Regions from separate parts of the Acetobacterium sp. K1/6 genome, predicted to be linked through region 4. Evidence: riboswitches for the same ligand, from Rfam matches in the RefSeq annotation. Region 4 holds a riboswitch; each other region holds the start of a gene.

Region 1 (7,380 bases), on a different contig from region 4:
TCGATCCATTTGGGAAAATCGCGTTGACCTTTATGACTGAGTTCATTGAATTTTTTAAAAAAGGTTCCCTCGGTAACGCCATAGCGTTTCATTCGCGCAAATAACCGATGCTGGGTAACCGGGTTTAAGGCCATATGCTGATTGAGGGATTCTTTGACAGTATCCCGCACCAACCGACCAATCAGTTCTCCCAGCTTGCCATGCTTTCCAGCATAGGTCAGTCGGTTAGTCGACTCGCTATCGCAAATAATCATCAGGTTATCCGTTCCTGATCCGGTGGCGATACCGGTTGAGTAAAGGCTGCTGGCCATCAATTCCTGACAAGCGGCTGTTTTGGCCTCGGTTGCTGTCACCATGGCTCGGGCCATACAGCCTTGTGTCATATTGCCACTGACAAAGACCATACTATTAATGGTTCCCGGTCTTAAATTAATATACTCGCCGTTTTTTTCATAGCTGGTAGCTTTCTCACCAATCCGCCCGCCATTGACTTCCAGACTAGCGGTGGTAATAGCCGTCACGGTCAGGATGTCATAGGTTTCGCTTTTAATGGCCGCACTTTCCATGGACACAATCGTAGCCATCCGTGCTACCGTGTCCGGAGCCAACCCCAACTCCTCCCGGATAAAGGACTGCATTTTTTCCTGCTGACCGGGTTCCATGTGTTCGCACAACCGACCCGGCCCGGGGTTGACATCCTGATTAAATATCGCCGTTAGATTTTCCTGATAACCACCATGCTCCATGGCGGTACTGATAACCTTTCGTGGTCCCGAAAAAGGCACCACCAGACACCGATGATAGCGATGAATAGGATCTCCGGTAGCTGTTACCCCCAACATCATCTCAGCACCCACTTCCTGTTTGTGGCGGGATGATCTGCAAAATCTCGGCCGGATTTTTACAGCATTTTATTTTTTCGGCCCAATCACCAAACCGTCCTTTTAATTCGCTTTGATCAGTTAAGCTAAAAACTACTTTTCCCATTTTGATGGCATCAATGATTAAATCCAGATTATGCTCATTCGTTTTTCCCACCGGAAAGCCGGTGTCAATAACATAGTGCATTTTTGCCATTTTAGCTGCTGCATCTTCGTAATGTTTTTCGGTAATCCGACTAAACGAGTCTTCTTCAACAACATCGCAATTGAGGGCCTTTGCCACATGCAAGTCAATGTCATTGCTATGCAGTACCCCGCAGCACATGCCAAAACCAGCTCGGGATACGGCCCGATAAACGCCGGTTCCAGTGCCATTTCCGCCGGTAATAAACACTTCCGGTAATACCGGTGAACAAAATTCGAGGCACCCTAACAACTCATTATAATTAGCCCCTTCAATTGAGTAAAGACTCTGAATTGTACCAGTTTTGATAATCTCTTCTGGCGTTCCCTGAGCTTTAACCTTACCCTTTTCAATCAGTAAAATCTTCTGACAGCCTTTAATAGCAATATCAATGTCATGGAGGGATAGCACCACGGTGATGCCTTTTTCCAGACAGAGTTTTCTTAAAATACTGATGACTTCCACCTTGTGCCGAACATCCAGATGACTGGTAGGTTCATCCAGAACAATCAGCTCGGGTTCCTGAACCAACGCCCGGGCAATCATGACCTTTTGTTTTTCACCATCGCTAAGTTCGAAATAATAGCGGTTTTTCAGATATCCAGCATCAACCAGATCAAGCGCCTCATTAACAATCTTTTCGTCTTCTGCTGATAGTCTTCCCATAAAATTGGTATGGGGATATCGACCCATTGAAGCAATTTCAAAAACAGTCAACAGTCCCAACGAGACCTGTTCAGTCAGCACGATCGCCATTTTTTTAGCCAGTTCTGCTTTTTTGATGGTCGCTATATCCCTTCCATTAATTTCAACTCGCCCATTTACCGGTGGTTGCAATCCCGTTAAGGTCCGCAAAATCGTAGATTTTCCAGACCCATTGGGACCCAACAAACAGATCAGTTCTCCTTTTTGGGCACAAATATCCACTTGTTCAACAACTACCTTTTTATCATAACCAACATTCAGATTTTCAGTGAAGATTACTGGTTTCATAGCTCATTTCCTTTCGTTTTATGGACGAGTAAGTAAACAACAATCGGCGCACCGATTAAGGCCGTAATAACCCCCAAGGGCAGTTCAATGGGGGAAAGAATCATCCGTGCAATAAGATCACAAACCCCGGTCATCAAGGCCCCAGCGAAAATGACCCCCGGTATCAGAATGCGATTATCTGACGTCCCTAGAGTGATTCGCACCATATGGGGAACGGCCAGGCCGACAAAGGAAATTGGCCCGGCAAAGGCGGTGATCGTTGCCGTCAAGACACTGGCAATCAGAATCACAATCACCCGGAATTTTTTCATGCTGAGCCCCATGGAAATCGCATAATTCTCACCAAAGAGCATGGCATTTAATGGTTTACTCAAAACAAAAGCCAGAATAATCATCGGTAAACCGATGCCATATAAAAACTGGACCTGTGGCCAGGAGAATCCCGAAAAACTGCCCATCGACCACATCACAAAGCCATGCAGCTGTTCTTTGTCGGCAAAAGCGGTCAGGATACTGGTAAAGGCATTGCAAATAAACCCGGCCATCATCCCGATGATTAAAAGGGTTGTGATGTTCTTTACTTTTTGAGCGGCAAAAACCACCACCACCATCACCAGCATGGCACCCAGAAAAGCACCGGCAAACAAACCCATCGGGGGCAGGGACTTCAATCCGAATGAGAATCCACCTAATAGTACCAGCCCCACGAACAAGGTTGCCCCGGATGAGACCCCTAAAATATAAGGCTCGACGATTGGATTTTTAAAAAATATCTGCAGCAACAAACCGGAAAGTGCCAGACAGGCTCCCCCCATGATCGTAGCCAGGGTTCTGGGTAGGCGAATATTCATAATAATCGGGCCATAGGTATCATCTGCCACTGCTTTTCCCGACAAAATAGATAGAATATCCGGAATACTGATATTGATGGACCCCACACTGATGCTGTATAGCGAAATCACCACAATGGCCCCAAGAATCAAGACCAGGATGCTGATTTGTCGTGCTTTTCTGTTTTTTATACTTTCCATTACCACCTCTGATTCATAATTTTCGTTGCTTTTTTCTTCATTATGAAACCTCCATTTATATTTCTAAATTAATACTATCGATGCTAACCAATATTTTCGCAATTTCCCCTGCTAGCTCGCAATATTAATTGCTCTGACAGTTTTGCTTTGTCCTTTAATCAGAAATGTTGATCTGACTATTTTGTAATTTTCCCAAGTATAAAAAAAGGCTCATTATCTCAAATTGAGACAATGAGCCCGTAAAACGGTACGCAAATAAAACCTTTTTTCTGTCTCTCGCAGAGTTTTGCATAAACAGGCAGGTCTTCTGGCTCAAGCGTCAACATACCCTCCTACCTTCCCATATTTCTACAGTGGCATTCCTGGAGGAACTCTTCTTTTACAGCGGCGGGACCGCGGAGGATTTTCACCTCTCTTCCCTTTTAATCGGCCTGCAATACAATGGATTGCAACCGACACCTGTTTTTAATTATTCAATTTTTAAACTTAGTCCTTTTAAACCCGTCTTATTTCTTAGCTTTTTTTGAGTCTGTTTTTTTTGGCTCGTCTTCTTTTTTCTTTCGCTCCACAAATCGCCCCATTAAGAAGGCAATAATCCCGACCCCGATTCCGGTTTGAAGACAGAAAAACAAACTTTCCACTTCACCGGGTATTTCACCGTTTATCGCCGTTTCAAAAATTGGGGTAAACCAGGGTTCATACTCTGTTCCGGTAATCTCAGACACAACCCCACTGCCCGCATCATCAGAGCCCCCAAACTCGGCATCCTGCAAGATAAACAGGGGGACCAGAGCAATGATTACTGCCAACACTAAAAGACCAATGACTGTTTTTTTTGTCGCTGTCATTATTTTACACCTCCGGTAAGATATCCCAGATCATTAAGTTCTGGTTGTGCATAGGTTTCCAGCCCGATTATAATAACCACGGTTAAAATTCCTTCGATGATAGCCAAGGGAACCTGAGTCGGTGCAAAGACGGCTAAAAATTTAACCATCGAAGCGGCAACGCCACCACTTTCGGAAGGATAGGCCATCGCCAACTGGAATGCGGTAACACAATAGGTAAACAAATCGCCAATTGCCGCTGCCAGAAAAACACCGACATGCTTATTAATTTTTATTTTTTTACAAAGTATAAAAATTCCGAAGGTTACAAAGGGGCCGGCAATCGCCATTGAAAAGGTATTCGCGCCCAGAGTCGTCAGCCCACCATGTGCCAGCAAAATAGCTTGAAACAATAGGACAATGACGCCTAAAATACTGACTGCCGCTGGTCCAAACAGAATCGCGCCCAGCCCGGTCCCGGTCATATGAGAACAACTGCCGGTTACGGATGGAATTTTTAAAGATGATAACACAAAAACATAGGCTCCAGCCATAGCCAGTAAGGTGATGGTTTTAGGATTTTCTTTGAGTGTTTTTTTTATCGACATGTAACCCTTAATTAAAAATGGAATACAGATCACGCCCCAGGCCACACTAAAACCGACTGGCAGGTAACCTTCCATAATGTGCATCGCACTGGCCACCGGGGTAAACCCAAATACCAGGGCGATCGCAGCCGCAGCCGCAATAAATCGCTTCTCTCTTGTTGTTAAACTTGTGTTCATAGTTCCTCCTCTAGTTTTTATCTATATATTATAAGGGTTTGCGAAAATTCTTGAGCGCTCAATTTTGAACTCTCACAAAGCCAACTTAACTTAAAATCGATTGCGCAATTACTGCTATCGTAACCATCTACCTAAATGACTCTTTACCGAATATTTTTTTGTAATAAAACTTTAAGCGCCTGGGGAGTGGTTGGATAGTTGCTTTCGTCCTTTATCATTTTGTTTTCAACCAGCATCTCATAAACATCGAGCATGGCTGGCCGTTTCAGATTTGCCTGCTCCAGGATTCTCGCGTTTTTAAAAATCTCCAATGGCGTTCCATCAGCAATAATTTTTCCCTGATCAAAAACTATCGCCCGCTCTGCCCAACGATAGGCAAAATCCACATCGTGCGTGGAGATCAGCATCGTTTTGCCTTCTTCTCCGAGCTTTAGTAGCACCTCTTCTAACATCTGGGCATTGAGGGGATCCAGGGCCGCGGTTGGTTCATCAAAGATAATGACCTCTGATTTCATCGCGATAATATCAGCAATCGTCACCCGCTTTTTTTCGCCGCCACTTAAATAATGAGGCGGACGATCTTTAAAATCGAGGATGTTCATGTAGGTTAGGGCCTCATCGACCCGGCTGATTACCTCTTCTCGAGGCAGTTTTAAATTCATCGGGCCAAAACCAACCTCGGCCATGACGGTGGAGGCAATGATCTGATTGTCGGCGTCCTGAAAAACAATCCCGATATTCTTGCGCAAATCTTTTATATTCTTTTTATTAATAATTGTGCCCTGATAGCTGATTTCGCCGTGATCGGCTTTAAGTACCCCATTGGCATTAAGAAAAAAGGTCGACTTACCAGACCCGTTCGATCCGATCACCGCAATCTTTTCGCCCTTAAAAATATTCACACTGACCCCATCCAGCGCCGGGTTTCCGTTTCCATAACTGTAATAAAGCTCGCTGACCTTTAGTATTGGTTCACTCATAATTAATGCCATCAATCCTTTCTAGTGCGTAAAAATCCCAAGCAGAATCAGAAAAATCATGAAGGCAGCCCCAATTATCAGGTGACTCACCTGAAGCTTCTTTTCTTCTTCCAGAAAAACCAAATCGCCGTCATAGCCTCTGGCTTCCATGGCGGTATAATAAGCATTGGCCTTTTTAAGTGAAACCACCAGCATATTGCTGGCGACACTGCCAAAGGTATAGCAGGCAGTCTTAAAATCACTATAGCCCTGGCGGGAATCGGCAGAATTTCGTATGTTATTAAAAACATCCAGCATAATAAAAATATACCGATAAATCAGGTTCATTAGCTCAATAATCAGCTTGGGCACATGGGCCTTTCGGAGCACCCCGATGATTTCTGAAGAAGGTGTGGACAAGGTCATCATAATCATGGCGCTAATGGCACCAAAGACTTTCAGAATCAGAAAGGCCATTTCCTGGAGCTTGGCAACTGAGGTAAAGAGATAGCCAAAACCAAGAAAAAGATTAAACTGCCCGATCGGCTGGCTTGAAAAATCAACCCCAATGGCAATGGTTCCCAGAAGAATAAAGGTAATCGGTATCATCAGTACCGAAATATACGCTCCCAGCGGCAGTCCGCCTTTTAACACCGTCAAATAGGCCATGCTGGCGATTACGGCCAGAGACACAAAGGGATTATTTAGCCCAATGCAAAGAAGCAGGGTGGTAAAGGAAAAAACCACTTTAAAGGTCGGGTTCCACTGTCTTATTTTTGAGGCATAGGCATAAAAATCAATGGCCGATCCTTCGCCATGTTTATGTCCAATTTGATGATGGTGTCGCTTCTGATGATGCATTGTTTCATGCTCCGGTTTTTCACCGGTTTTTACAACACTGATCCATTTATCTAAACTTTTTTCCACATGAAGCCTACCCTTCTATTGTTTGCTTGTCTTGACGCTTACTGATTCAACTGACCATGGCAAATTTTTCCCACACCTTTCATCAACTCTTCAATTGAAGAGAATTTATTGCTGCAGTTTTCTTCAATCCGGTCGACCAGAATAATTTTCATCCCCAGTTTTTTAGCGGCTTTGATTTTGTCCACTACGCCACCCATGTTGCCACTTTCCTTGGTTACCAGGACCGACGCCTTACAATATTTAAATAATTCAATATTTAACGCTTCATTATAGGGGCCCTTAATGGCAATGATATTTCTGGGGTTAAATCCCAGACTTTCGCATTTACTTAAAACTTTCCAGTCTGGAAGCACGCGCAGATAAATCCTTTTCGAGAAGTCGGGAATCCTTTTGAATGTTTCAATCTTATTACTCCCAAGCGTAAGTAAAATATTGCCTTCGCAGTTTTCCAGAACATCACAGGCTTCTCCGTAGTTCTTAACGATGGTAATGTCCGGGTCATCCTCATATCTGATCCGCTCCCGTTCATAACGAAGATAGGGCAGGGCTTCGAATTTGCAGACATTGATGGCGTTTCTTGTTATTTCTGTTGAAAATGGATTGGAGGCGTCAATTAAACAGGCCGGTTTAAGCTTTCTAATCAACTGGGTAATGTAATCTTTGTTCAGTTTACCCTGATAAATATCCAGATTATTAAACTCATCCAACATACCAGCTCCCAATCGCGAAGTAACCGTCACTGCCGTATCCTGTTTTTTTTCTAGTAGTCTTTCAATCACTGTCTTTGCGTCGG
Region 2 (7,380 bases), on a different contig from region 4:
ATTGAGTTTCTTCATGAGAAGCTGAAAACCAACACCTATGAACCAGACCCGGTCAGACGGGTAGAAATTGAAAAGCCGGATGGCGGCATACGATTGTTGGGGGTACCGACCGTCAAAGACAGGGTCGTCCAACAAGCCATTGTGAATATCATTGAACCAATCTATGAACCAACCTTCCATCCATCCAGTTATGGATACCGCCCCAACCATTCCCCACAGCAAGCTGTTGCCAAGGCCGAACGCTTTATGAATCGGTACGAACTGACAGAAGTTGTGGATATGGATCTGAGCAAATGCTTTGACACCCTTGATCATGAGATTTTAATGCGGGCGGTGGCCGAACGCATCAGTGACGGAAAAGTTTTAGGGTTGCTCAGGAAGTTTCTGAAATCCGGGGTGATGCAGAGCGACCGATTCATCGAAACAGAAATCGGCAGTTGCCAGGGAGGCGTCATTTCACCGTTGCTCAGCAACATCTACCTCAATCAGTTTGACCAGAAAATGAAGGGCAAAGGCCTGCGGATCGTTCGATACGCAGATGATATCCTCATCTTTGCAAAAGACAAACAGACAGCCGGCAATTACAAAGCCTACGCAACTAAAGTTCTGGAAGAAGAATTGAAACTGAAGGTAAATGAGACGAAAACCAGGCTGACCAGTGTGAGAGAAGGCGTGACATTCCTGGGGTTCGTGATTTATGCGAAATATCTGGTGATCAATCCCAAACGGATCAAACGTTTTAAGGGCAAAATCAGAAACATAACCAGAAGAAATGCCGGAAGGCCACTTGAAAAAGTGATTAAAGAGCTTAATCCAGTGCTCCGGGGATGGTTGAATTATTATCGGATCGCCAACATAAAATCATTGATTACAGAGATGATGTCATGGATTCGGCGCAGGTTGCGAATGATAAAGATGAAGCAATGGAAAACATATAAAGCCATGCATAAGGAAATGAGAAAACAGGGGATCAAAGGTAGTGGTGAAAAGATGGCGGTGACGAAATGGAAGAATTCAAATGTCCATATCATCCACATGCTACTCCCGAATCAGTACTTTGAAGACTTGGGACTCATCGATTTAGGTCAATATAAAGTTGGATTACTGTCGAATTATTATTAATTCGATGAGAGATTTCAGGAGCCGTGTACGGCAAACGTAAGCACGGTTCTGTGAGAGCAAAGAAATCCGGACTAATTATCCGGATTTCTAGCTACTCGATATTTGCAAATATTTTGTTATCTGAAATAACCAATAATGGTCAGCTTATCCTTAAAGATGGCAGCCAGTCCGGATAGGGCTGAGGGCTTGATGCTGGCAATTACGGTGGTTGCCGGGCCGGAAGAATCCACTACATTCAGATCATTAGGTAATTGTTCAAATTGGAGCTGGTAAATATTGGCAAGCGTGTTGGCTTCGTATAAAATCCCTTTGGAACCGCAGGGAACGATCTCATTTACGGCAGGGTTCTTAACTAAGGTCTTGAGATCCTGATAATTGGCGATTTCCGGATCGCCATCGAGAATAAGGGCACTGACATATTTGGGTTTACCGATGCAGATCACCACATCTGCAGATACTGAGGGAGTGATTCGCAACCGATTGGCCATTCCGAGTACAAAAATGCCAAAACCGGTCATGCTGGTTTTGAAATTTTCTTCGGTCGAACCATTAATGGGCAGATCTCCGATACCGGCTCGTTCCAATTCTTCCCGAATACCTTTAATCAGAGCTTCGCCGGTGGGGTGCATTTCTCCGACGATGGTGTTGGAAAGACCGATGATCTGGGCGCCACAGGCCAGCAGTTCAAAAAGACATACCCGGGCAGCAAAAACAGAAATGTACTTGGTGGCAACACACAGTTCATCCCCGGGCTTTTCCCCGACGCCACCGCTACTGTCGCAGGCAGTGACCAGGAGGGAATCAGGAAGCTCAATGACGGATAGGTCACGATATTGATAAGTTTTCATACGGTCCTCCATTCGGGGGTTTTTATAATAACGTAAGTGCCATGTATTTTGTGAGTTACTTCGTCATTTAAGAATCAGGTTCTAGCGGAGCTTAAGTTTATGCCTGAGCCGAAGTTGCCGAAGATACCTGATTTTTAACCGATAGGGGTAATGCTTTAAAGACAAGGGCCGCAATCAGGGCATTGATTCCACCCACCAGAGCCAGGGGAAACATCATTGCAATTACTCCGGGCCAGGTTAACATGGGGATTAAAAGCGGCGAACAGAGTAAAAGTAGGATCGGGCCGTTGCAGATAGCGGCAACGATAACGTTGACGATCAGGGCGACGATTTCATTTGCGGCCTTTTTAACAAAAACATAAGTATACCAGGTGGCCACCATGATCAGCCCCATCCCCAGACCAATAGCAAGGTGAACGGGTAGGGTCATTGGGAATCCTGAGGTAAGCGCGGTTAAAAGATGACCGATAATAGCAATAATTGCGCCAGCCAGAGGTCCCATCAACAGGGTGCCCAAAAAGGCCGGCAGTGAATCGAAGGCAATCGTGCCAAAAACTTTTAACTGGGCTCCTACAAAAGAGAGGGCAATTAAAAGCGCCATAAAAACGAGTTGTCGCGTGTTGATTTTCATGTGATACTCCTTAATTTTATTATAAAGCATTTCTATGGCGATGAAAAGAAAATTTGGATAGGTCGATTTAATTAAATAAAAAAGTTCACATCTAATTTAGATGTGAACTTTACCGTCGTCCAAATGGAATCATTTCTGGCAGGTCTCCTGAGTCAGCTTCATCGCAGTTTGTCCCTTCCCGTGAGGTGGTCATGACTTGTGCTCGACTTTACAGTGGTGGGTCCCTACAGGATTTTAACCTGTTTCCCTATTCTCCTTTTTCAAGGCACCAAAAAAGCTTTATTTACTTGAGCAAATAATAGCACATCAGAGATCAATTTGTCAAATTGAAATTGTAAATAATTAAGGGAAAGAAAAAGTAAAGTAATCGTTAAAAGATGATCGCGTCGAGGGTAAATTCTAGCTTAAATCAACCGCGAAAAAAAAGCGGCGATAAAAAAATCGCGGCCAAATATTGCTGCTATAATTCATTGTATTGAATCCTTGGAGTATGGTACAATGCTTTACAAAATGACTAATACTAAGAGGTATAAAAATTGATTCTAATGATCGACAACTATGATTCTTTCACCTATAATTTGGTTCAGTATCTGGAAAAACTGAATGCAACGGTGATTGTAAAGAGAAATGATAAGATTACCCTGGACGAGATTGCCGCGATGGCACCGTCGATGATTGTCTTATCACCGGGGCCATGCACCCCCAACGAATCCGGGATCTGTCTGGATGTGGTGCACCGTTTTAAGGGTGAAATTCCGATCCTGGGTATTTGTCTGGGCCACCAGATCATCGGTCAGGCCTTTGGCTGTAAGATTAAAAAAGCTCTGGAACCGGTTCATGGCAAAGTCCATGCCATCTCCCATGACAATGCCGGCGTGTTTGATGGTCTTAATAATCCCCTGAAGGTGACGCGCTACCATTCTTTGGTGGTTGAAAATCAGGAAATACCGGATTTTTTTGAGATCACCGCCCGAACTGATCAAAATGAGATCATGGGTATGCGACATAAAGACTACCACATCGAAGGGGTTCAGTTTCATCCTGAAGCGATTCTTACCGAAATGGGGATGGAATTATTGGATAACTTTTATCAATCGACAAAAGAAAATGGTGTGCGATGTTAATACAAGAAATAAAAACCGACTTAAGCAGTTTTGAGTGCTATCTTTTGTTTAAAGATGAGCCCTATAGTTTCTTTTTAGACAGCGGCAGAGACCCGGACAGTCTGGGACGCTATTCATTTATCGGTGGGAACCCGTTTCTGGTCTTTAAAAGCAAAGCGGACGCCATTACCGTTAAAACCAAAACAGCGACGAAAACGCTTACGGGAGATCCTTTTGATGAACTGCAAAAGCTTTTAAAACAGTATAAAATGGATTATCCATCCCCGTTTCCTTTTTTAGGTGGGGCAGTGGGTTATTTTGGCTATGATCTCTGTCATCATCTGGAAGCATTTCCCCGCAGTGCCGTGGATGATGTGGGTATCCCCGATTGTTATATGGGTTTTTATGATGGGATAGTGATTATTGATCATAAAGAAGGTAAGACCTATGTGGCCGCCCTGGGAATCGAAGAAAATGAAGCGGATATCATCAGCCGGTTAGCCGCAAAATTTGTCGGCGATCCCAAAATTGCCATTCGTACAGACTTTAAAATTAATAAGAATGTTGAATTTCGGGGTAATTTCACCAAGCCGGAGTATATGAAGGCACTGGATGCAGTTCACGAATACATTTTAGCGGGAGATATTTACCAGACCAATCTGACTCAGCGCTTTAACGCTGATTTACAGCTTAGCCCACTGGAATTATACAGCGAACTCAGAAAAATTAACCCGGCTCCCTTTGCCAGTTACATTGATTTTGGAGAAGGACAGATTGTTTCCAGTTCCCCGGAGCGTTTTATTCTGGTTCAGGGTCGAAACATTGAAACCCGACCGATTAAAGGGACGATGCCCCGGGGCAAAACCGCTGCGGAAGATGCCGCTAATCGGGAGACTCTGGTTAACAGCGAAAAGGATAAAGCCGAACTGCTAATGATTGTCGATCTGGAGCGCAATGATCTGGGGAAAATTGCTAAAACCGGCACCGTTAAGGTTCCGGAATTGTTTAAGTTAGAAACTTATCAGACCGTTTTTCATCTGGTCTCAACCGTTACGGCCGAATTAAAGGATGACCTCGATGCCATCGATTGTGTCAAAGCCACTTTCCCCGGCGGTTCGATTACCGGGGCACCGAAGATCCGGGCGATGGAGATTATTGATGAACTGGAGCCCACCCAGCGAAACATTTATACCGGTTCGATCGGCTATATTGGTTTCAACGGGGATCTCGATCTTAATATTGTCATTCGGACGATTGTCTGCAAGGATGGGAAAGGTTATTTTCAGGTCGGCGGTGGAATCGTCTGGGATTCCGACAACCAGTCCGAATATCAAGAAACCTTCGACAAGGGCAGAGCTCTGATGGATGCACTGAAACGCTATTAATTAAACAGTTTAGGAGGAACCCAATGGACTACGCCAGTTATAACGGAGAAATTTCAAAAGAACCCCAGATTTCTCTGGATCAGGGCTTTCTTTATGGCTATGGGGTGTTTGAAACCATCAATGTAGCCCATGGAAAACCGGTTTTTTTCGCGGATCATATGGAGCGCTTTAAACAAAGTGCCCTGGTGATGGGCCTTAACTTGACCAGTCATCCCGATCAGATTAAGGCGGACTGTCTGAAGATCATAAAAAAAAATGAGATGAATCGGGGTGGGCTGCGGGTCACCCTCAGTAAGGGCTTAAAAGCAGACAACCTGCTAATCACCGCCCGGGAGAATCATTATGACCGCCAGATGTTTGCCCGGGGAGTAAAAATCTGTACCAATGATGCGGTACGCAATGAAACAGCCCGGCTGGTCACGATCAAGTCCAACAACTATCTGGAAAATCTGCTGATTTTAAATGAGGCCAAGGCCCGCGGTTTTTCCGAATCGATTTTTTATAACACCCGCGGTTATCTGGCCGAAGGCTGTATGACCAATCTCTTTTTGATTAAAAATAAAACCGTCTGTACCCCGGCAAGGGATTGCGGGCTGCTGGCCGGAATTATCAGAAACCGCGTAATCCAGTTGCTAAAAGCCAACCTCATCCCGATAGAAGAGGGTAATTATACCCGCGAGCAGTTGATCGATGCCGACGAGGTGTTTATCACCAACTCACTGATGGAAATCATGCCGGTGAATCAGGTCGATGAAGTGAACTATCGGATTGGGCCCGAAACCCTGAGCTATCGGATCGATGCACTATTTCAGCAAACCTGGGGATCAGGGTTTTAATAAGACGAGTTATTAAGAAACGAAAAGTTAAACACTCAGCCCTGCAACGGAAGTAAAAAAATCCGTGGCAGGGCTTTTTGTGAACGACAAAATCTTAATAATTTGAAACTGGCTTTGTCAGTAAATAGTAAACTGTGTTAAAATAAACGTAATTAAAAGAAGAACGAGGAGATAAAATGAACACACAATTAGATCGAGAAAAAGCATTGGCGTTATTGAAGGAATATAATGAAAGTGAATCTCTGGTTAATCACGGTTTGGCGGTGTCTGGAGTGATGGAGCATTTTGCCAAACTGGAAGGGGAAGATCCCGACTATTGGGGAATTGTCGGGCTGCTTCACGATCTGGATTATGAAAAATATCCGGATCAGCATTGTGTCAAGGTGGTCGAAATTCTGGAAGCCAACGATTATGAGAAAGCTTTTATCAACAGCGTGGTCAGCCATGGGTTTGGGATCTGTGCGGATGTGGAGCCGACTCATCAGATGGAAAAAATTCTCTATGCCACCGATGAACTGGCCGGACTGATCACCGCCTGTGCTTATATGCGGCCCTCCAAAAGTGTCAACGATCTGGAACTAAAATCAGTCAAAAAGAAATTCAAAACAGCCAGTTTTGCCGCCGGGGTCAATCGGGAGGTCGTCGCTAAAGGTGCGGAGATGGCCGGCTATTCGCTGGATGACTTGATGCAGGAAACGATTTTGGGAATGCGGGCCGTTGCCGACGACATCGGCCTGGGAAGTAATGAAGCTTAGTCTTCCGGTTCCGGTAGAAAAGGTCTTTAAAGGGCTGGAAAGCTGTGGATTCTGTGGATATCTGGTGGGCGGCTGTGTCCGGGATTATCTGCTTGATACCCCACCGACGGACTTTGATATGACCACTGACGCCACCCCGGATGAAATTATCTCTTGCTTTACCGGCCATCGGGTTTTAAAAACAGGCATTCGCCATGGTACTGTGACGATCATCCTTGATGGGATGGCCATCGAAATAACCACCCATCGGACCGAAGGCGATTATTCCGACAGCCGTCATCCGGATGCGGTGAAGTTCACCAAAAACCTGGCAGATGACCTGGCCAGGCGGGATTTTACCATCAATGCGATGGCCTATCATCCCCAAAAAGGTCTGATTGATCGCTATGGCGGAGCAGCGGACATCAAAAATAAAATCATCCGCGGAGTTGGTGATCCTCACAAAAGAATGGCCGAGGACGCCTTGCGCATGCTTCGAGGCCTGCGTTTTGCCGCGGTTTTGGGCTTTGACCTGGATGAGGAGACCCGTACCGCCATCCGGCAGAATTGTGGACAACTTGCCAATATTTCAGCAGAGCGGATTGCCGCTGAGCTGAATAAACTGATCTGTGGCAAAAACGCCAAAACGATCATCCTGGAAGAAACGACGGTGTTGGGGGTGGTGATCCCCGAGCTGCTGCCAGCTAAAAATTTTGATCAA
Region 3 (7,380 bases), on a different contig from region 4:
ATTGTTAGAAAGATACATCCGGTGCACCTCCCGCTAAAACTGATTTGACCGCCGCCAGTGCCCAGGTGATCGCTTCATAGCCAATTTTTCCCGGTGGCACGAGTCGTTCCAGGTGCAAGATTCCCAATTGTTTTAAATAATCCACCGGTCCAAAACCAATGTATAAATCCGGTAAAAGTTCCGGCATCAGACTGACTGCCGCATTGGGATTGGCTACGTAATTCACATAGGGATCCCAACCCTGATCGAGAATCCGATCAATCTGCTCCTGACTGTTATCCGTGAGCCGATAGGCGTTAATCAGCAGTGGCACCATTCCCAGGGAGGTCAGAAATGCCGCCGCTTCAAAGGCATCCGGCGGCCGACCACCATTGACAAAGCTTTTTCCGGCCAGCACCTGCCGCGCCTCTTGCAGCTGCGAAACGGCGTTTTGATGAGCTTTTTCAATTATTTTTTGAATCGAGATACCCAAATGTCCTGCCAGCTGCTGGTAACCTGATCGGATCTTATCCAGCTCAAAAGAGGGTTCAAAGAAAACGTAGGGAGTGCCAAACTGGTCTTCCAAGGCCATTGCCAGTTCCCGACCGACCTCGCTGGTGACGATATTCAGGGCCGCCGCCGGGGCGCTCTGAAGGGCTTCAATGTTACAGGGTTCCGGAATGATCAGATGAAGCGTAATCCCGTTTTGCGTAAGCAGTCCCAGCAGTTCCGAATCCTTCAGAGAGCCTTCGATTCCGGCATGAAAATTTCGTCCCAACAGATTAACCGTTCCCGGTTTGACCGTTTGCGGTTTCATCAGCCGGACCATTGCTTTCATGGTCTGGGACACCGCCACCCCAAATTCATTGCAGTTTCGGTCATAATGGGCCACATGAATGGGCAGAATCGGAATGCCACATTCCTTTTCGGCGGCTTGACTAATGGCTTCCAGATCTTCACCGATAATTTCAGGAATGCAGGTGCTGACTAAAAAAATACAACGGATCCGGGGATCTTTGGCGATCTGCAGCAAGGCTGTCAGGATGCCATCGCGACTGCCAAAAATAATATCGGTGTCTTCAAAGACACCGGCAAAAAACCGCTCGTAGCCCGGTTCTTCACTGTGGTAGATGCAGCTGTTTCGGGCATACCAGGTGCATTCAGCCGTTCCGACGACCAGGACAGCCGCTTCTCTGATCAGCGGCGCTGCTACGGCCACCCCGAAGGTTGGACAAAAAACCCCACATGAAATAGCCACCGACGCCCCATAAATATCCTTATTATGGTTAATTTCTGACAGTCTGTTTAAACGCATGCTGCTGCCCTCCCGGCGGTTTTTTCACAGTCAAACAATTTATCCGCCAGCGCCGCATAGGATCGCGCCTGAGGGCTTTCCGGAAAGGCCTCAATCACGGTTTGATGTAAGGCTTCGGCCTGTTGCACCAGTGGATCGCGTTCAATCGTGTGGAGAATTGCGGTGTCAATTTCCCGGGCGGACTGAGCAACAATAGCCGCTTCATTGACAATCCCCTTCTTATTGAGGATCAGCCCCTTCAGACTGGCATATCCCCGGGAACCAAAAGATCGCACCGCAGCAGCAATATTATCGGCGGCATAAAGCGACATGCTTTCTCCCGAAGTCACAATGCAAACGCTGTCGGCATAGCCATTACGGATCGGCATGGCAAAACCGCCACAGACCACATCTCCCAACACATCGTAAATGACGACATCCGGGTTATAAACATCATTGGCTTTCAATTCAGCCAGTTTTTCAAAGGCCGCAATAATTCCCCGACCGGCACAGCCGATTCCAGGTTTTGGTCCACCAGCTTCGACACAGAGGACCCCGCCACTGCCAGTAAATACAAGATCAGAAAGTCTCGTAGCTATATCCTTATCCCGAATCACTTCCAGCACTGTCGGGATGCGTTTTCCGCCAGTCAGGTTGATGGTTGAATCTGATTTAGGATCACACCCGATCTGCATCACTGTTAACCCTTTTTGGGCCAAAGCCGCGGAAAGATTGGACACCGTGGTTGATTTTCCAATTCCCCCTTTACCATAAATCGCTATTCTTTCCAAAATTTACCTCCATTTTTTCCTAAATAAAAAAACCGCAGTTATCATAATGACAACTGCAGCTCCGTATTTATGCTGAATTTAAAACACAAAGAAATGGCATCGCTACGCCTTTCTTTGTTCTTCACCTATTCTGTAATCACGCAGAATAAAAGAATATCCACACAGGCAGGTTTTCTGACTCAAGCGTCTTCATTTTTCCTACCTTCCCAAATGATCAGTGGTATTCCTGGAAAAACTCCTCTTATACAGCGGCGGTACCGTACAGGATTTTCACCTGTTTCCCTATTATGCCGGCATTGCTATGCCAGCCACCTCTATTTCTGATTTAATTGTATGCCTAGTATACAACTAACCAGTTACCGCGTCAAGTCTTTTATTTAGTCTCAACAAACATTTCTGATGCCGATTTTACGACAATATCGCCGATATCTTGCAGGGTTAACGTTTATAAAAGGCGACAATTTCTGCGACCACCCGCTCCAGCTCTGGCTCCGAAAGGCTAAAGTATAATGGCAGCCGCAGCAACCGCAGGCTTTCGTTGCTGGTAAAGCGGTCGGCACCGTGAAAGCGTCCGAATTTCTGGCCGCCGGGGGTTTCATGGAGGGGGGTATAGTGAAAGGCGGTACAGATCTGATGCTGCTTGAGCCAGTGAATCAGATCGTTCCGTTCCTGCTGACTGGCGGTTTTGATATAAAACAGATGACCATTATGCTGGCAGTGTTCCGGCACTACCGGCAGCTCAATATAGCCAGCCGCAACCAGCGGTTTTAACCGTTCATAATAGTGCTGCCACAGGTTCAGCCGCTGCCGGTTAACCATTTCGGCGGCTTCCAGCTGAGCCAGAAGATGAGCCGCGTTGAGTTCGCTGGGTAAATAGGAGGAACCCAGATCGACCCAGGAATATTTGTCCACCCGGCCCGCCAGAAAATCATGGCGGTTGGTGCCCTTGTCGCGGATAATTGTGGCCTGCTCGATTAGATCCTCGCGATTAATCAGTAGGGCGCCACCTTCCCCCATGGTGTAGTTTTTGGTTTCATGGAAGCTGTAACAGCCCAGATCTCCGATGCTTCCCAGGGCTTTATTTCTGTAGCTGGCCATCACACCTTGCGCCGCATCCTCCACCACCAACAGATCGTGGCGTCTGGCAATAGCCATAATCGCATCCATCTCGCAGCCAATGCCACCGTAATGGACCGGCACCATCACCTTCGTGCGGGACGTGATAGCGGCTTCAATCAGGGTTTCGTCAATGTTTAAGGTATCCGGCCGGATATCAACAAAGACAATGGTGGCACCGCGCAGGGCAAAGGCATTGGCGGTGGTCACAAAGGTGAAGGCCGGCATGATCACCTCATCTCCGGGCTTGATGCCGGCCAGCAGGGCCGTCATTTCCAGAGCCGCGGTGCCGGAGTTCGTTAAAAAAGCCCCGGGGATCTGGGCGTTTTGACACAACCAGTCCGAACAGGCTTTCGTAAAAGGGCCATCCCCACCAATCTGATGATTTTTAGTGATGGCCGCTTTTATATATTTTATTTCGGTTCCCAAATAAAGGGGCATATTAAATGGTATCATGGTCATTTCCTCTTTTGTCTTAATCTGGTGAATGATTGGGGACTTGACCGGTTCTTTAAACGTCAATCAAATCCAGGATTTCTTCTTTCAGGGCCAAATAGCTTGCATCCACTTGAACCCGTCCGGTGCGTTTATCAACCCGGTCACAAAAATCGACGGTAAATTCCTGAATAATGGTGCCGGGACTTTTGGACATCACCAGCAGGCGGGTGCCCAGCGACAGGGCTTCGTCCACATCATGGGTGATCATAAAAATGGTGTTCTGATCATCCTTCCAGATTTTTCGCACCAGTTGCTGCATATGAATCCGGGTCAGTGCATCCAAAGCGCCAAAGGGTTCATCCAGTAGCAGAATCGCTGGCTCATTGGCCAGTGCCCGGGCCAGCGCCACCCGCTGTTTCATCCCCCCGGACAGTTGAAAGGGCGGCTGATCGGCCACCTCCAGCAGATGCACCTGGGTCAGATAATGGTTGGCAATCCGGGTGATCTCGTCTTTGGGAAGCCCTTTTATTTTAGGGCCAAACTCGACATTTTTACGGACACTCATCCAGGGATAAAGAGACGCCGACTGAAAAACCACACCCCGTTGACGGTCCGGCCCTGAAACCGGCTGACCCTGCATTAAAAAGGTGCCCTCACTCGGCAGGGTAAACCCGGCAATAACATTAAGCAGGGTGCTTTTTCCGCAACCCGAAGGTCCCAAGACACAGATGAAATCATGCTGATTGATCTTCAGATTTACCCCATCCAGGGCGCGGACGGGTTCGTTTTCGTTGGGGTAATCCACGGTTAAATTGTCAATTTCGATAATCAGCTCGTTTTTCATCTTAATCCATCCTTATTCTAATGACATCTCAATATACGTTGAATTAATAAAAGCGTCAAATTCTTCCTGGCTTGGTGAATTGTCAATGGATTTCTGGCTTTGCAGAAAATCCGCAGTATCTTTCATGATTTTAGAAAAATTCCCGGGCTTACCGACAGACCCCATATAATCTGATCCCAGTTGTTCCTCCGGCGTCAGCCAGATTGAACCGGTCATCTGCATCAAAGCATTTTCGGCGGTGATACCCAGTTCAGCCGCTACACTTTCGGCCGCTTCCTGCGGATTGCTGCGGTAAAGATCTCCACCTTCACTGAGGCCTTTTACAAAACCGGCGACCAGATCCGGATAGTTTTTAGAAAATTCTTTTCGAACCAGACAGACATTAGCTGTGACATAGCCTTTTTTTGCCATCTCTGCACTGTTAACCAGGATGCTGCCATTTTTTTCGAGATCACCGAGGGTGGGTTGCCAGGTATAAGCAGCGTTAATATCACCCCGCTCCCAGGCGGCCACAATTTCCGATGTTTGCATGTCAAGCAGTTGCACCTGATCTTTTATGCCAGCTTCTTTTAAATAATTAAGCAGACTATAATGAGCGGTACTGGCAAAAGGGGTGGCAATCTTCTGACCGACCAGGTCTTCTGGTTTAGTGATATTAGAGCCATTCTTCACCGCCAGACCTTCGATTTCCCCCAGCACCTCATGAATCCAGATCAGTTCCACATCAATACCCCTGGACAAAGCAATAATCCCATTGGTGTTTCCCATGGTGGCAAAGTCGATACTGCCAGAAGCCAGGGCCTTGTTGGCATCTACGCCAGAGTCAAAAACGATAAACTCATAGGGTACACCCAGTTCATTAAAATAAGCGTCAAAGATATCGCGTGTCTTACTCACCGTCTCATCATTGGGTACCCGCAGATAACCGATATTCACTTTCTTTGGTAAGGCGCCCCCATCATTCTGACTTTGACAGCCGCTAAACAGCCCTGCCACTACAACCATAATTACCAGCACTGCCAGCACCCAGACCTTATTCTTTATTACTCTTTTCATTTCCTAACCTCCTATTGATATCCCTTCCAAAAGACAATTTTCTTTTCCAGGGCCTTCAGCCCTTGATCAATTAGGACTCCTGATATCCCCATAATGATAATGCCAACAAAAATCACGCTACTTTTTAAATACCGGGAAGCATCAATAACCATCCAGCCCAGACCGGATGTGGCCGCAATCATCTCCGCCGATACCAAGGTGGTATAGGCTACCCCCACCGCCGTCCGAATGCTGGTGAAAATATCCGGCAAACAGGCCGGAAAAACGATCTGAAAAAACAAATCCTTACCGCTGGCTCCCAGAGACTTGGCACTGAGCAGATACTCAACCCGGATATTGGACACCGCCGACACACAGGCAATGTAAATAGGCGCAAATGCAGCCAGATATAAAAGCGTAATTTTAGATGACTCATCAATCCCCAACCAGAGAATAAGCACTACATAATAAGCCAGTGGCGGCAATGGTCGATAAAACTGTACGACGGAATCCACAATCGCTCCAAACTTACTGAAGTAGCCGCTAAATAATCCCAGTGGCACAGCCGTAACAATGGCCAATACTGAAGCAATAAAAAGCCGAAACAGACTGATGCCCAGATGTTCCCATAGACTAATACCATTATAACCGTCTTTAATAATCGCAAAAAAGGTCTGGACCACTTCCCCGGGTGATGGCACAATCAGGCTTGAAACGAGATTAAACCGGGTAATGATAAACCAAACCAGAAAAATAAAGGCCCAGGTCAAAAGCGTCAGCATCCGATGGTTTTTGTCAAAATCCTTCTTGTTCTGCATGCGTCCTCCTGATTTCTGGGCCTTTAGCCTGTTGTTTATTTAAGTCTTATCTTAACAAAAATTATAGTTCGTTACAATGGGTTTGCGATTCTTTATCTGATCATTGAAATATTCATAGGTACAAATTCCCAGGAAGGAACCTGAAATATTAAAAATATTGTCAAAACCCAGCTGTCCCAGCGCCCGAACCATGTTGTAGCTACGTTGGGCGCTACGGCAATGGATGTAAACGGGTTGATCTTTGGGAATCTCAGCCAGTCGCTGACGGAATTGACTTAAGGGGATATTTACTGCATTGATCAGATGACTTTTTTGATATTCATCCGGTTCTCTGGCATCGATGATAAAGGCATTGCTTTCTACCAATTGTCGAGCCGCGGTCACCGGTACCTGCTTATAATCGCCATTGAGAATATTGAGGGCAACCATGGCGGCAAAATTTACTGGATCCTTAGCAGTACTAAAGGCTGGTGCATAGCAGAGCTCCAGTTCTTTAAGATCTTCTAAGGTAGCACCCATGGAAATCATCCCGGCAACGACATCCACCCGTTTGGTGGCATTACCCCGACTGACAGCCTGGGCCCCGATCACCTTTCCGGTAGGCACTTCATAAACCAGTTTAAAAAAGAAGGGATTCGCATCAGGCATGATGCCAACAATATCGCTGGGAATCAAGTAAACCATGTCATGGGGAATACCGCATCTTTTTGCCATGGATTCAGTTAAACCGGTAGAGGCCACGTTCATTTCAAAAATCTTGATGCAGGATGAACCAATAACGCCGTTATTTCGGGTTGGTATCCCATACAGATGATCGGCAGCCGCTCTGGCCTGTTTCTGAGCTGGGCCAGCGAGCGCCAACTTTGTTTTCTTGTGGGTCAACTGATGATACACTTCAACGGCATCACCTACCGCATAGATGTTTGGGTTACTGGTCTGATAGTGGTGGTTCACCAGTATCGCTCCAGTTTCACCAATTTCAAGTCCGGCTTGCTGGGCCAGTCGGGTATCTGGAGTGACCCCGATGGCCATTACCACGGCCTGGGCTTTTAGCGTTTTTCCGGA
Region 4 (7,380 bases):
AAGTAAGCACCCAATACAAATAATATTTTCATTTTACACCTCGATTAATCCCCAATTAAATAGCCGACGCCTTTTTTAGTGGCAATAAAATCGGCCAGCCCGGCTGTTTCCAATTTCTTGCGCAGCCTGGCAATATTTACCGTCAAGGTGTTATCGTCCACAAAGCAGTCGCTGTCCCAAAGCCGTTTCATAATCACATCCCGAGAGACCACCTTGCCCTTATTTTCCAGTAAAATTTGAAGGGTTTTAAACTCATTTTTACTTAGTTCCACTTTTTGATCCACATAGATAATGCTGGCATCATTAAGATTTAGAATCGCGCCCTTATGTTCCAGTAGGCTTACTTGGCCCTGAAAGGAGTAGGTCCGCCTAAGCAGAGCTTGAATCTTTGCCACCACCACCGCCAGATCAAAGGGCTTGGCAATAAAGTCATCGCCGCCCATGTTCATTGCCATAACAATATTCATGTTATCACTGGTCGACGAAATAAAAATAATCGGCACCTTAGAAAGCTTGCGGATTTCGCTGCACCAATGGTAGCCGTTAAAAAATGGCAGGGAGATATCCAAAAGGACAAGCTGCGGATCATAGGCCACAAACTCATCCATAATATGATGGAAATCCGCAACGATTTGGGTTTCAAGTTCCCATTTATCCAAATGATTTTTTAGTGCTTTTGCTATAATCTGATCGTCTTCTACAATTAGTATTTTATACATACCGAACCATCCTATCCTTTTCTGACCGTGGGCAAAGTAAAACACTGATGCTTTGTTGCCGCTTTGTTGCCGCTTAACTCCCATTATAAATCAAAGTAGCCCAATTTCAAAATCGATCTGAAATTCGACTGTCAGATTTGTTCTTATCGATAACGTTAAAACTCCCCATTGCATGACGGGGAGTTTTTTTGTATCGCTAAAATTTATTCCACACTCCAGGCTTCCACATTGGGGATGGAGTATTGCTGACCATCATCAGTGGTGTCGGTATAAAGGTATTCAACAGTTCCCCATACGGTTACCATTTGGCCTTCAACAAAGGGGGATTCTCCAGAGTTTAAGCGATAATAGACCTGTACCATTTGATTAGGATCATCGTTTAAATCCATGATAAAATCACAGAAGTAGTGTTGATTTTCAAAGTTTTCATAAACCTGATAAACCCGTCCCGTCATCTTGACCTTATTTCCGGTTTCATTTTTAGCCGTTTCAACTACATCGGCATAAGATAACTCTGTGGTCTGAGCTTTAAACGGATCCAATCGGGCCTTTCTCTGGACAGTCGTCTCGTCGTAATAGCCCATGTCAAAATTACCCTCGTAAATTATATCGCCATAATAATTGTAAAGCGTGCCCTGTCCATCATAACGATTATCGGTGTAATTGCCATCATATAAGAGCTTCTTATCAAGATACTCTTGTCCCGGCCCATTTAAAAGATCATTCTGATAATTACCTTCCTGTGTGAACCCATCTTCCCAAACGGTTTCTCCCATTCCCTGAAAATGGCCTTGTTCCCATGTACCGTCATAAGTCCAGGCAACTTCAGCATCATTGGAAACCGTAAACACGCCAGTTCCCTGAGGCAAACCTTTTACCAATTGGCCGTTATAGGTGCCGGTTTTTTCGCCAAATGATAAGGCTAAGGTAATTTCCTGGTTTTTTACCGACTCCGATTTATTGCCAAAAATGCTCGGAATCAGCGAGCAGCCTGACAGCAATAGCGCTAAGCCAAGGGCTGTCAGTATCAATGTTATCTTTTTCATCATACATTCCTTTCAAAACTAAATGTTTGCAAACCATTTGCTTGGTATTTACCCATTCTTTCACCAGTCATTTGTTTTTGCCAAAAATTTTTATTAAAGATCGTCAACCTCAACCATCTGTTTTAGTTGGGTCAGAAAGGCGGCCATCCACTGATTATCCTGACGGATGTATTCCGGATGGGCTAAGACCTCTTTTGGCAACTGGACATAATCATCCGGAACCATTTCATCGCCGCAATTTGCAATCAGATCATTAATAATCGGCAGGGTGTTTTCCAGGTGAAACTGAAAGCCAAAAACTCTTTTGTTATAAATGAAGGCCTGATTTTTGCAGGCGGTGCTTGCGGCAATGACCGTGGCCGCCTCAGGCAGCTCGACAAAGGTATCACCATGCCAGTGAAAAACCACCGGGTTGTCCGGAAAAAATGCAAACAGCGGTGACGCTTTGGCTTCTTTAGAAAACGTGATCGGGAGCCAGCCGATTTCTTTTTGCTTGTTCTGAACAACCTTCCCGCCAATGCTATCAGCAATTAACTGACTGCCGAGACACATACCAAGGACCACCTTGTTAGCTTTTATGGCGGCTTTGATCAATTTTTTTTCGGCCTTCAGCCAGGGGTATTGATCTTCTTCATAAATGTTCATGGGACCTCCCATCACCACCAGCCAGTCAAATTCATTTACCTCCGGCAGTGCTTCATCGTTATACAATTGCGTCGAGGTAATAATACTTTGATTGGTTTTTGCCCACACTAGAATACTGCCGGGATTTTCAAAGGGTACGTGCTGTAAATAGTGAATTCTCATCTGTGACCTTCCTATCTGATTATTGATTATTATCCTTATTTTTATGCAAGTATACCATTTTAAACGCATTTTTTAAATTTTTTTATTTAAAGGCAAATAAAAAAAGCACAACCAGAACTGGATGCACTTTTTTTATTGGTACTCAGATTTTTGGCCAGAAAAATCTAAGCAGAAATGAGGAATAATATTCTATCAAAAATGTAAATTAATGAAAGCAAGGTAAATTCGGGGATGTCACACACCATCCCCGAGGAAGGGAATTAAATACTGACTTGGAGATGTCCTTCTATTCGAAGAGATTCTACTTTTGGCTAGGAGAAATTAACCAACTCCCAAGAATCACACACTTCCTGGGTTCGCTTGCAATCGTTGTCGACAACAAGACGAAAAAAAATCCTTCTCCAGTGGAGAAGGATAAAAGAATCATACTTACAAATTTAAATATAATGCTCTTACAGCCCTCTAAATCGGAGGTTGTTAAGAAATCACTACAAACAGGTCTTCTGGCTCAACAATCAACTTTCCATCTCCCTTCCCGTTAAGTTCTTAACAGTGGTTATGAGACGGTCATCATGTTTTACAGCTGCGATTACAGCAAAGGATTTACACCTTTTTCCCTTGAATATAGGACAAGTTCACTATTTAATTAAGTTTATTTTACACCAGGTTGCACTTCTTGTCAATAGCATTTTGAACCTTTGAGTCGTTAATTTAATTCAGCATCCCCAGTGATAATAAAAATCGGGTTGGCGGCCTTTAGCATCGTTAAACCACCAATGCCTTCGCCCCGGCTGATGCCCACTTGAACCAGTTCTACATTTTCAAAATACTGGTTCATCAGGGTGGTGGCCTGGGCGGCGTTCTCCAGGGTGACAAAATTGGCAATGACCCGACCACTGGCCCGGAGATTGGCCTTACACCACTGAAACAGGCCTTCCATATTACCGCCGGAACCACCAATGATGACCCGATCCACTGGCTCTTTAATTTCAGCCAGCACTTCTGGCGCCTTACCGGGGATAATGACCACATGGTTGGCATTAAAATGTTCTTTATTCTTTTTTACCAGTTCCAGCGCCGTTTCTTTGGCTTCCACAGCATAGACCTTACCATGGTCGGCGGCATAAGCTGCTTCCATAGTGAGACCCCCGGTGCCGGCGCCGATATCTACGACCACATCGCCGGGGTTTATCCCCAGCAACGAAATGGTGAGGATGCGGATTTCGCGTTTAGTCATCGGTGCCTTACCCCGAATATAGGCCTCGTCCTTGTATCCTGCTATCTTACTCATTGATGACCACCACGACTGCCAGCCCTTCCTCCTGATAGCTCAGGGCTTCTGTTACGGTTAAGCGGGTTATTTTCTCATTAGGATAGGATAACTCTTCACCAACATAAAGCAAGCTGTTTTCACAACCGACTGATTTAAGAATCCCGGCAATAAACGCAGTATTATTATTTTTGTCAGTAAGAATGCCCAGCTTTTTATTTTTTGCCAGAGCTGCCGCCAAATCCTGATCCCGGCCATGAAGGCTCATCAGCTTAGCATCTTCCCAACACATTGCCAGTTTGGCAAAAAAATACTGCAACGAACTAATCCCGGGGATGCAGACAATGTCCTTTTCCGGTACTACTTTTTTGGCATAGGTCAGCAGACTATAAAAGCCGCAGTCACCGGAAACAACCAGCGCGGTTTTCTTAGTCTTGTATACCTGGGCAACCTTTTCCATCAGCTCACTTAGGGGGGTTCCCTTGCCGATAAAAAGCATTTCTTTACCACTGGCATCAAAACTTTCAGCATGGCGGGTGCCACAGAGAATCACTTCTGCCGCTTCAATTTCTTTTAATGCGATCGGCAGTATATAATCCGGATGTCCCGGTCCCAGTCCAATAATTTTTAATGGGTACATAATCGTTTCCTCAACTCTTCTGCGTCTTTGCTTTGTCCTAAAAAGCCATGGATCTTGGAAAACAACACCACTTCCATTTCAATGGTGCCATAAACCCGATCGGTGACCTTTTTCTTTATGACCTCGGCCAGATGATCAAAATAGTCCGGCAAATTTTTGCTCAGAATTAAATCGGTTGCTTCATCGGTGGTTTTAGAGGTCATGATTTTTTCCATCGTTTTCTGGGTTGCGCCGAGCAAACCGGCGTGGGCGGTTAGAATTTCCATCCGTCCGTCGGCAACACTGCTATGGGTATTAAAAATCCCCCCAGCCAGCTTCACCAGTTTTCCCAGATGGCCAATCAGCAGAATCTTATCAAAACCCATCCGTTCAGCCTCATCCAGCATAAAACCGATATAATTACTGGTTTTTACCAGTACCTCCTCAGAAAGTCCCAGTTCCTCGGAAAAGTCTTTCCCATAATTGCCGGGGACAAAGATGATTTCTTTAAAGCCTTTGGCATGGAGCACTGAGAGTTCCAGTTTCAGGGACGCCTTAAGGGCATCTTCACTCATCGGCTCAACAATCCCGGAAGTGCCGATAATCGACAGTCCGCCTTTAATCCCCAGCTTGGGATTAAAGGTTCGTTTGGCCAGTTCCACACCCTGGGGAATGGACAGCTCGACCCGCCAACCTTTGGGTAAATCCGTGATCTGACGTGCGGCTTCAGAAGCTAAAACCGTTTTAATCTCCCGGGTAATCATCTCCCTTGGGGTCGGATTAATGGCCGGTTCACCCGGAGGAATACTGAGTCCCACTGAGGTGACCGTACCGACACCAATACCGGCTGCAAACTCAATTCCGGCCTGGTCTGATGAGGTGATTTTCGAAAAAACCTTGACGCCATTAGTCACATCCGGATCGTCCCCAGAGTCTTTGATCACTGAGCAGGAGGCTTCGTTTTCTGAAAAAGTCTGATCGTGCAGCACCAGATCCAGGGTCCAGCCCTTGGGTGTACTGATTTCAATGGTTTCCCATTTCTGTTGATTTAAAAACATTAACAGTGCCGCTTTGGTGGCGGCGGTGGCGCAAGAGCCGGTGGTATAGCCGTAGCGCAGGGTCTTGCCATTTTTTTCAATGGTTTTATTTAACATGGCTTACCTCCCTTACTGAAGGGGATAATTCTTTTTGATTAATAAGGTCGATAAATACGGGATCTTACCTTTTAAGACATCAATATCCCGGACCACTTGCTGGGTGTCCATACCGATGTTGGATACCAGCACAAAGCTTTTTTCCAGCCCGCGGGCTTCCAGTTCCTCAGCCATCCAGGCATTATTGGCGGAAATTTTCATCACCACAATATTCTGGTGGGCATCCAAAATCGCCCGGATTTCTTCTACTGGCTGAGTCATCGCCACAATCCCCAAGGATTCTTCTCCCTGGGTCAGGGGAATATTGAGTTGCGCCCCGAGATTGCAAAATGACGGCACCCCTGACAGGGTGATCACTTCAATACTACGTTTTAGTAGATATTCCATCACATAAGAATAGGTGCTAAAGACCATCGGATCACCCAGAGTAATAAAGGCGACGTCCTTGCCCTGATTAAGCAGCACTTCAATTTCATCGGCATTTTCTTTCCATTGTTTTTGCAAGGCTTCCCGTTCCTGAGACAGGGAAATCATCGGAAAATTCATTTCCAGAACTTTTGACAAATCGGAGATATGACTTTTGACAATTTCAAAGGCAACACTGGTGCTGCCCATTTTTTTTACCGGGGTAATCACCATATCACAGGCATCTAAAACCTTAGCCGCTTTAACGGTGAGCAGATCGGGATCGCCGGGGCCAACTCCGATGCCATAAAAAATTCCTTTTTTTGTAGCGCTCATCATTCTTACCATTCTCTTCCCAGTTGATAAAGCATGGCATTAAGAATCGCCGCCACGACCGGACTGCCGCCTTTTCGTCCGTTGATCCGAATGATGGGACTGTCAATCTGATCCAAAGCTTCCTTGGATTCCGCCGCGCCGACAAAACCGATTGGCGCACCGATAATCAGGGCTGGTTTGGCATTGCCAAGCTTGACCTGTTCAATCAGGGTATATAAGGCGGTTGGCGCATTACCGATGGCAAAGATGCCCACACTGTCGTCCTTCAACGCTCTTTCCATGCTGACCGTGGAGCGGGTGACGCCGCGCTTTTTGGCTTCTGCGGCGACATCGGCATCGTGGACAAAATTGACAATTTCAATGCCGTGGTCAGCCAGTGCTTTTTTATTAACTCCGACCTGAATCATCCGGGTGTCGGCATAAATTTTCTTGCCCTGTTTCAGTGCTTCGATGCCACTTTCATAACCGTTGTTTAAAATTTCCAGTAAATCCGCATATTCAAAATCAGCGGTGGTATGGATGATCCGTTTAACCATCGGGGCAATGGCTTCCGGGAAAACCTTATCGCCCATTTCAGCGGTAATAATCTCAAAACTACGCTCTTCAATTTCTCGGGGGTTGTTAATGTATTCCATTTTTTCTCACTTTCTTAAGTCGATTTATTTCTTTATTATTCAAAGCTCTATGATCACACCTCTTCGGTGGTTATTTTTATTCCGCCCGGGATCAGGCGGTTTTGGTAGATTTCGGCATAGGCCGATTCGGGAACAACCTGCTTGAATGCATTTAGAAACTCAGCTTCTTGAAAATCACCATTGTCATACATGACGCCAATCACTGTGCCGCTATGACCGATGACGGTTCCCAGACCACCAAAATCCCGAGATAGGCCAATCAAATCATCGAGATAATTCTTTTTTAAGCGTTTCTGGTTAAGAATAGCGCTTTTAGTACAGGCCGCGCCAATCTCCTTGAGGCTTTCGGTGCGAACCCCTTTTTCAAATTGAGTGACAATTTCGACAAA

Evidence for each region. A riboswitch is a leader RNA that binds a small molecule or an ion and turns the genes downstream of it on or off. The one in region 4 is predicted to bind cobalamin.
Region 1: linked by a shared signal. The riboswitch ahead of U2P91_RS15630 (FecCD family ABC transporter permease) and the one ahead of U2P91_RS08865 (type 1 glutamine amidotransferase) in region 4 are both predicted to bind cobalamin.
Region 2: linked by a shared signal. The riboswitch ahead of U2P91_RS04100 (ECF transporter S component) and the one ahead of U2P91_RS08865 (type 1 glutamine amidotransferase) in region 4 are both predicted to bind cobalamin.
Region 3: linked by a shared signal. The riboswitch ahead of U2P91_RS12520 (AAA family ATPase) and the one ahead of U2P91_RS08865 (type 1 glutamine amidotransferase) in region 4 are both predicted to bind cobalamin.

The regions. Positions count from the first base shown of each region.
Region 1 is NZ_JAXQGA010000023.1:29,842-37,221, reverse strand. Features, by position in the region: gene U2P91_RS15640 (adenosylcobinamide amidohydrolase) at 1-845, opposite strand, end outside; gene U2P91_RS15635 (ABC transporter ATP-binding protein) at 847-2,058, opposite strand; gene U2P91_RS15630 (FecCD family ABC transporter permease) at 2,055-3,089, opposite strand; cobalamin riboswitch at 3,369-3,567, opposite strand; gene U2P91_RS15625 (energy-coupling factor ABC transporter substrate-binding protein) at 3,596-3,937, opposite strand; gene U2P91_RS15620 (energy-coupling factor ABC transporter permease) at 3,937-4,701, opposite strand; gene U2P91_RS15615 (energy-coupling factor ABC transporter ATP-binding protein) at 4,845-5,681, opposite strand; gene cbiQ (cobalt ECF transporter T component CbiQ) at 5,703-6,521, opposite strand; gene cobK (precorrin-6A reductase) at 6,626-7,380, opposite strand, start outside.
Region 2 is NZ_JAXQGA010000003.1:220,330-227,709, forward strand. Features, by position in the region: gene ltrA (group II intron reverse transcriptase/maturase) at 1-1,122, shown strand, start outside; gene U2P91_RS04095 (alpha-ribazole-5-phosphate synthase) at 1,239-1,970, opposite strand; gene U2P91_RS04100 (ECF transporter S component) at 2,068-2,601, opposite strand; cobalamin riboswitch at 2,721-2,889, opposite strand; gene U2P91_RS04105 (anthranilate synthase component II) at 3,138-3,725, shown strand; gene pabB (aminodeoxychorismate synthase component I) at 3,719-5,089, shown strand; gene U2P91_RS04115 (aminotransferase class IV) at 5,113-5,925, shown strand; gene U2P91_RS04120 (HDIG domain-containing metalloprotein) at 6,102-6,680, shown strand; gene U2P91_RS04125 (CCA tRNA nucleotidyltransferase) at 6,643-7,380, shown strand, end outside.
Region 3 is NZ_JAXQGA010000014.1:23,481-30,860, forward strand. Features, by position in the region: gene U2P91_RS12510 (nitrogenase component 1) at 1-18, opposite strand, end outside; gene U2P91_RS12515 (nitrogenase component 1) at 5-1,294, opposite strand; gene U2P91_RS12520 (AAA family ATPase) at 1,285-2,064, opposite strand; cobalamin riboswitch at 2,211-2,395, opposite strand; gene rffA (dTDP-4-amino-4,6-dideoxygalactose transaminase) at 2,503-3,636, opposite strand; gene U2P91_RS12530 (ABC transporter ATP-binding protein) at 3,692-4,462, opposite strand; gene U2P91_RS12535 (ABC transporter substrate-binding protein) at 4,475-5,518, opposite strand; gene U2P91_RS12540 (ABC transporter permease) at 5,530-6,315, opposite strand; gene U2P91_RS12545 (FAD-dependent oxidoreductase) at 6,367-7,380, opposite strand, start outside.
Region 4 is NZ_JAXQGA010000008.1:55,655-63,034, reverse strand. Features, by position in the region: gene U2P91_RS08880 (sensor histidine kinase) at 1-32, opposite strand, end outside; gene U2P91_RS08875 (response regulator transcription factor) at 45-719, opposite strand; gene U2P91_RS08870 (hypothetical protein) at 923-1,765, opposite strand; gene U2P91_RS08865 (type 1 glutamine amidotransferase) at 1,859-2,572, opposite strand; cobalamin riboswitch at 3,048-3,233, opposite strand; gene cbiT (precorrin-6Y C5,15-methyltransferase (decarboxylating) subunit CbiT) at 3,279-3,863, opposite strand; gene cbiE (precorrin-6y C5,15-methyltransferase (decarboxylating) subunit CbiE) at 3,856-4,482, opposite strand; gene cbiD (cobalt-precorrin-5B (C(1))-methyltransferase CbiD) at 4,470-5,615, opposite strand; gene cobI (precorrin-2 C(20)-methyltransferase) at 5,628-6,359, opposite strand; gene U2P91_RS08840 (precorrin-8X methylmutase) at 6,362-6,991, opposite strand; gene U2P91_RS08835 (GHMP kinase) at 7,045-7,380, opposite strand, start outside.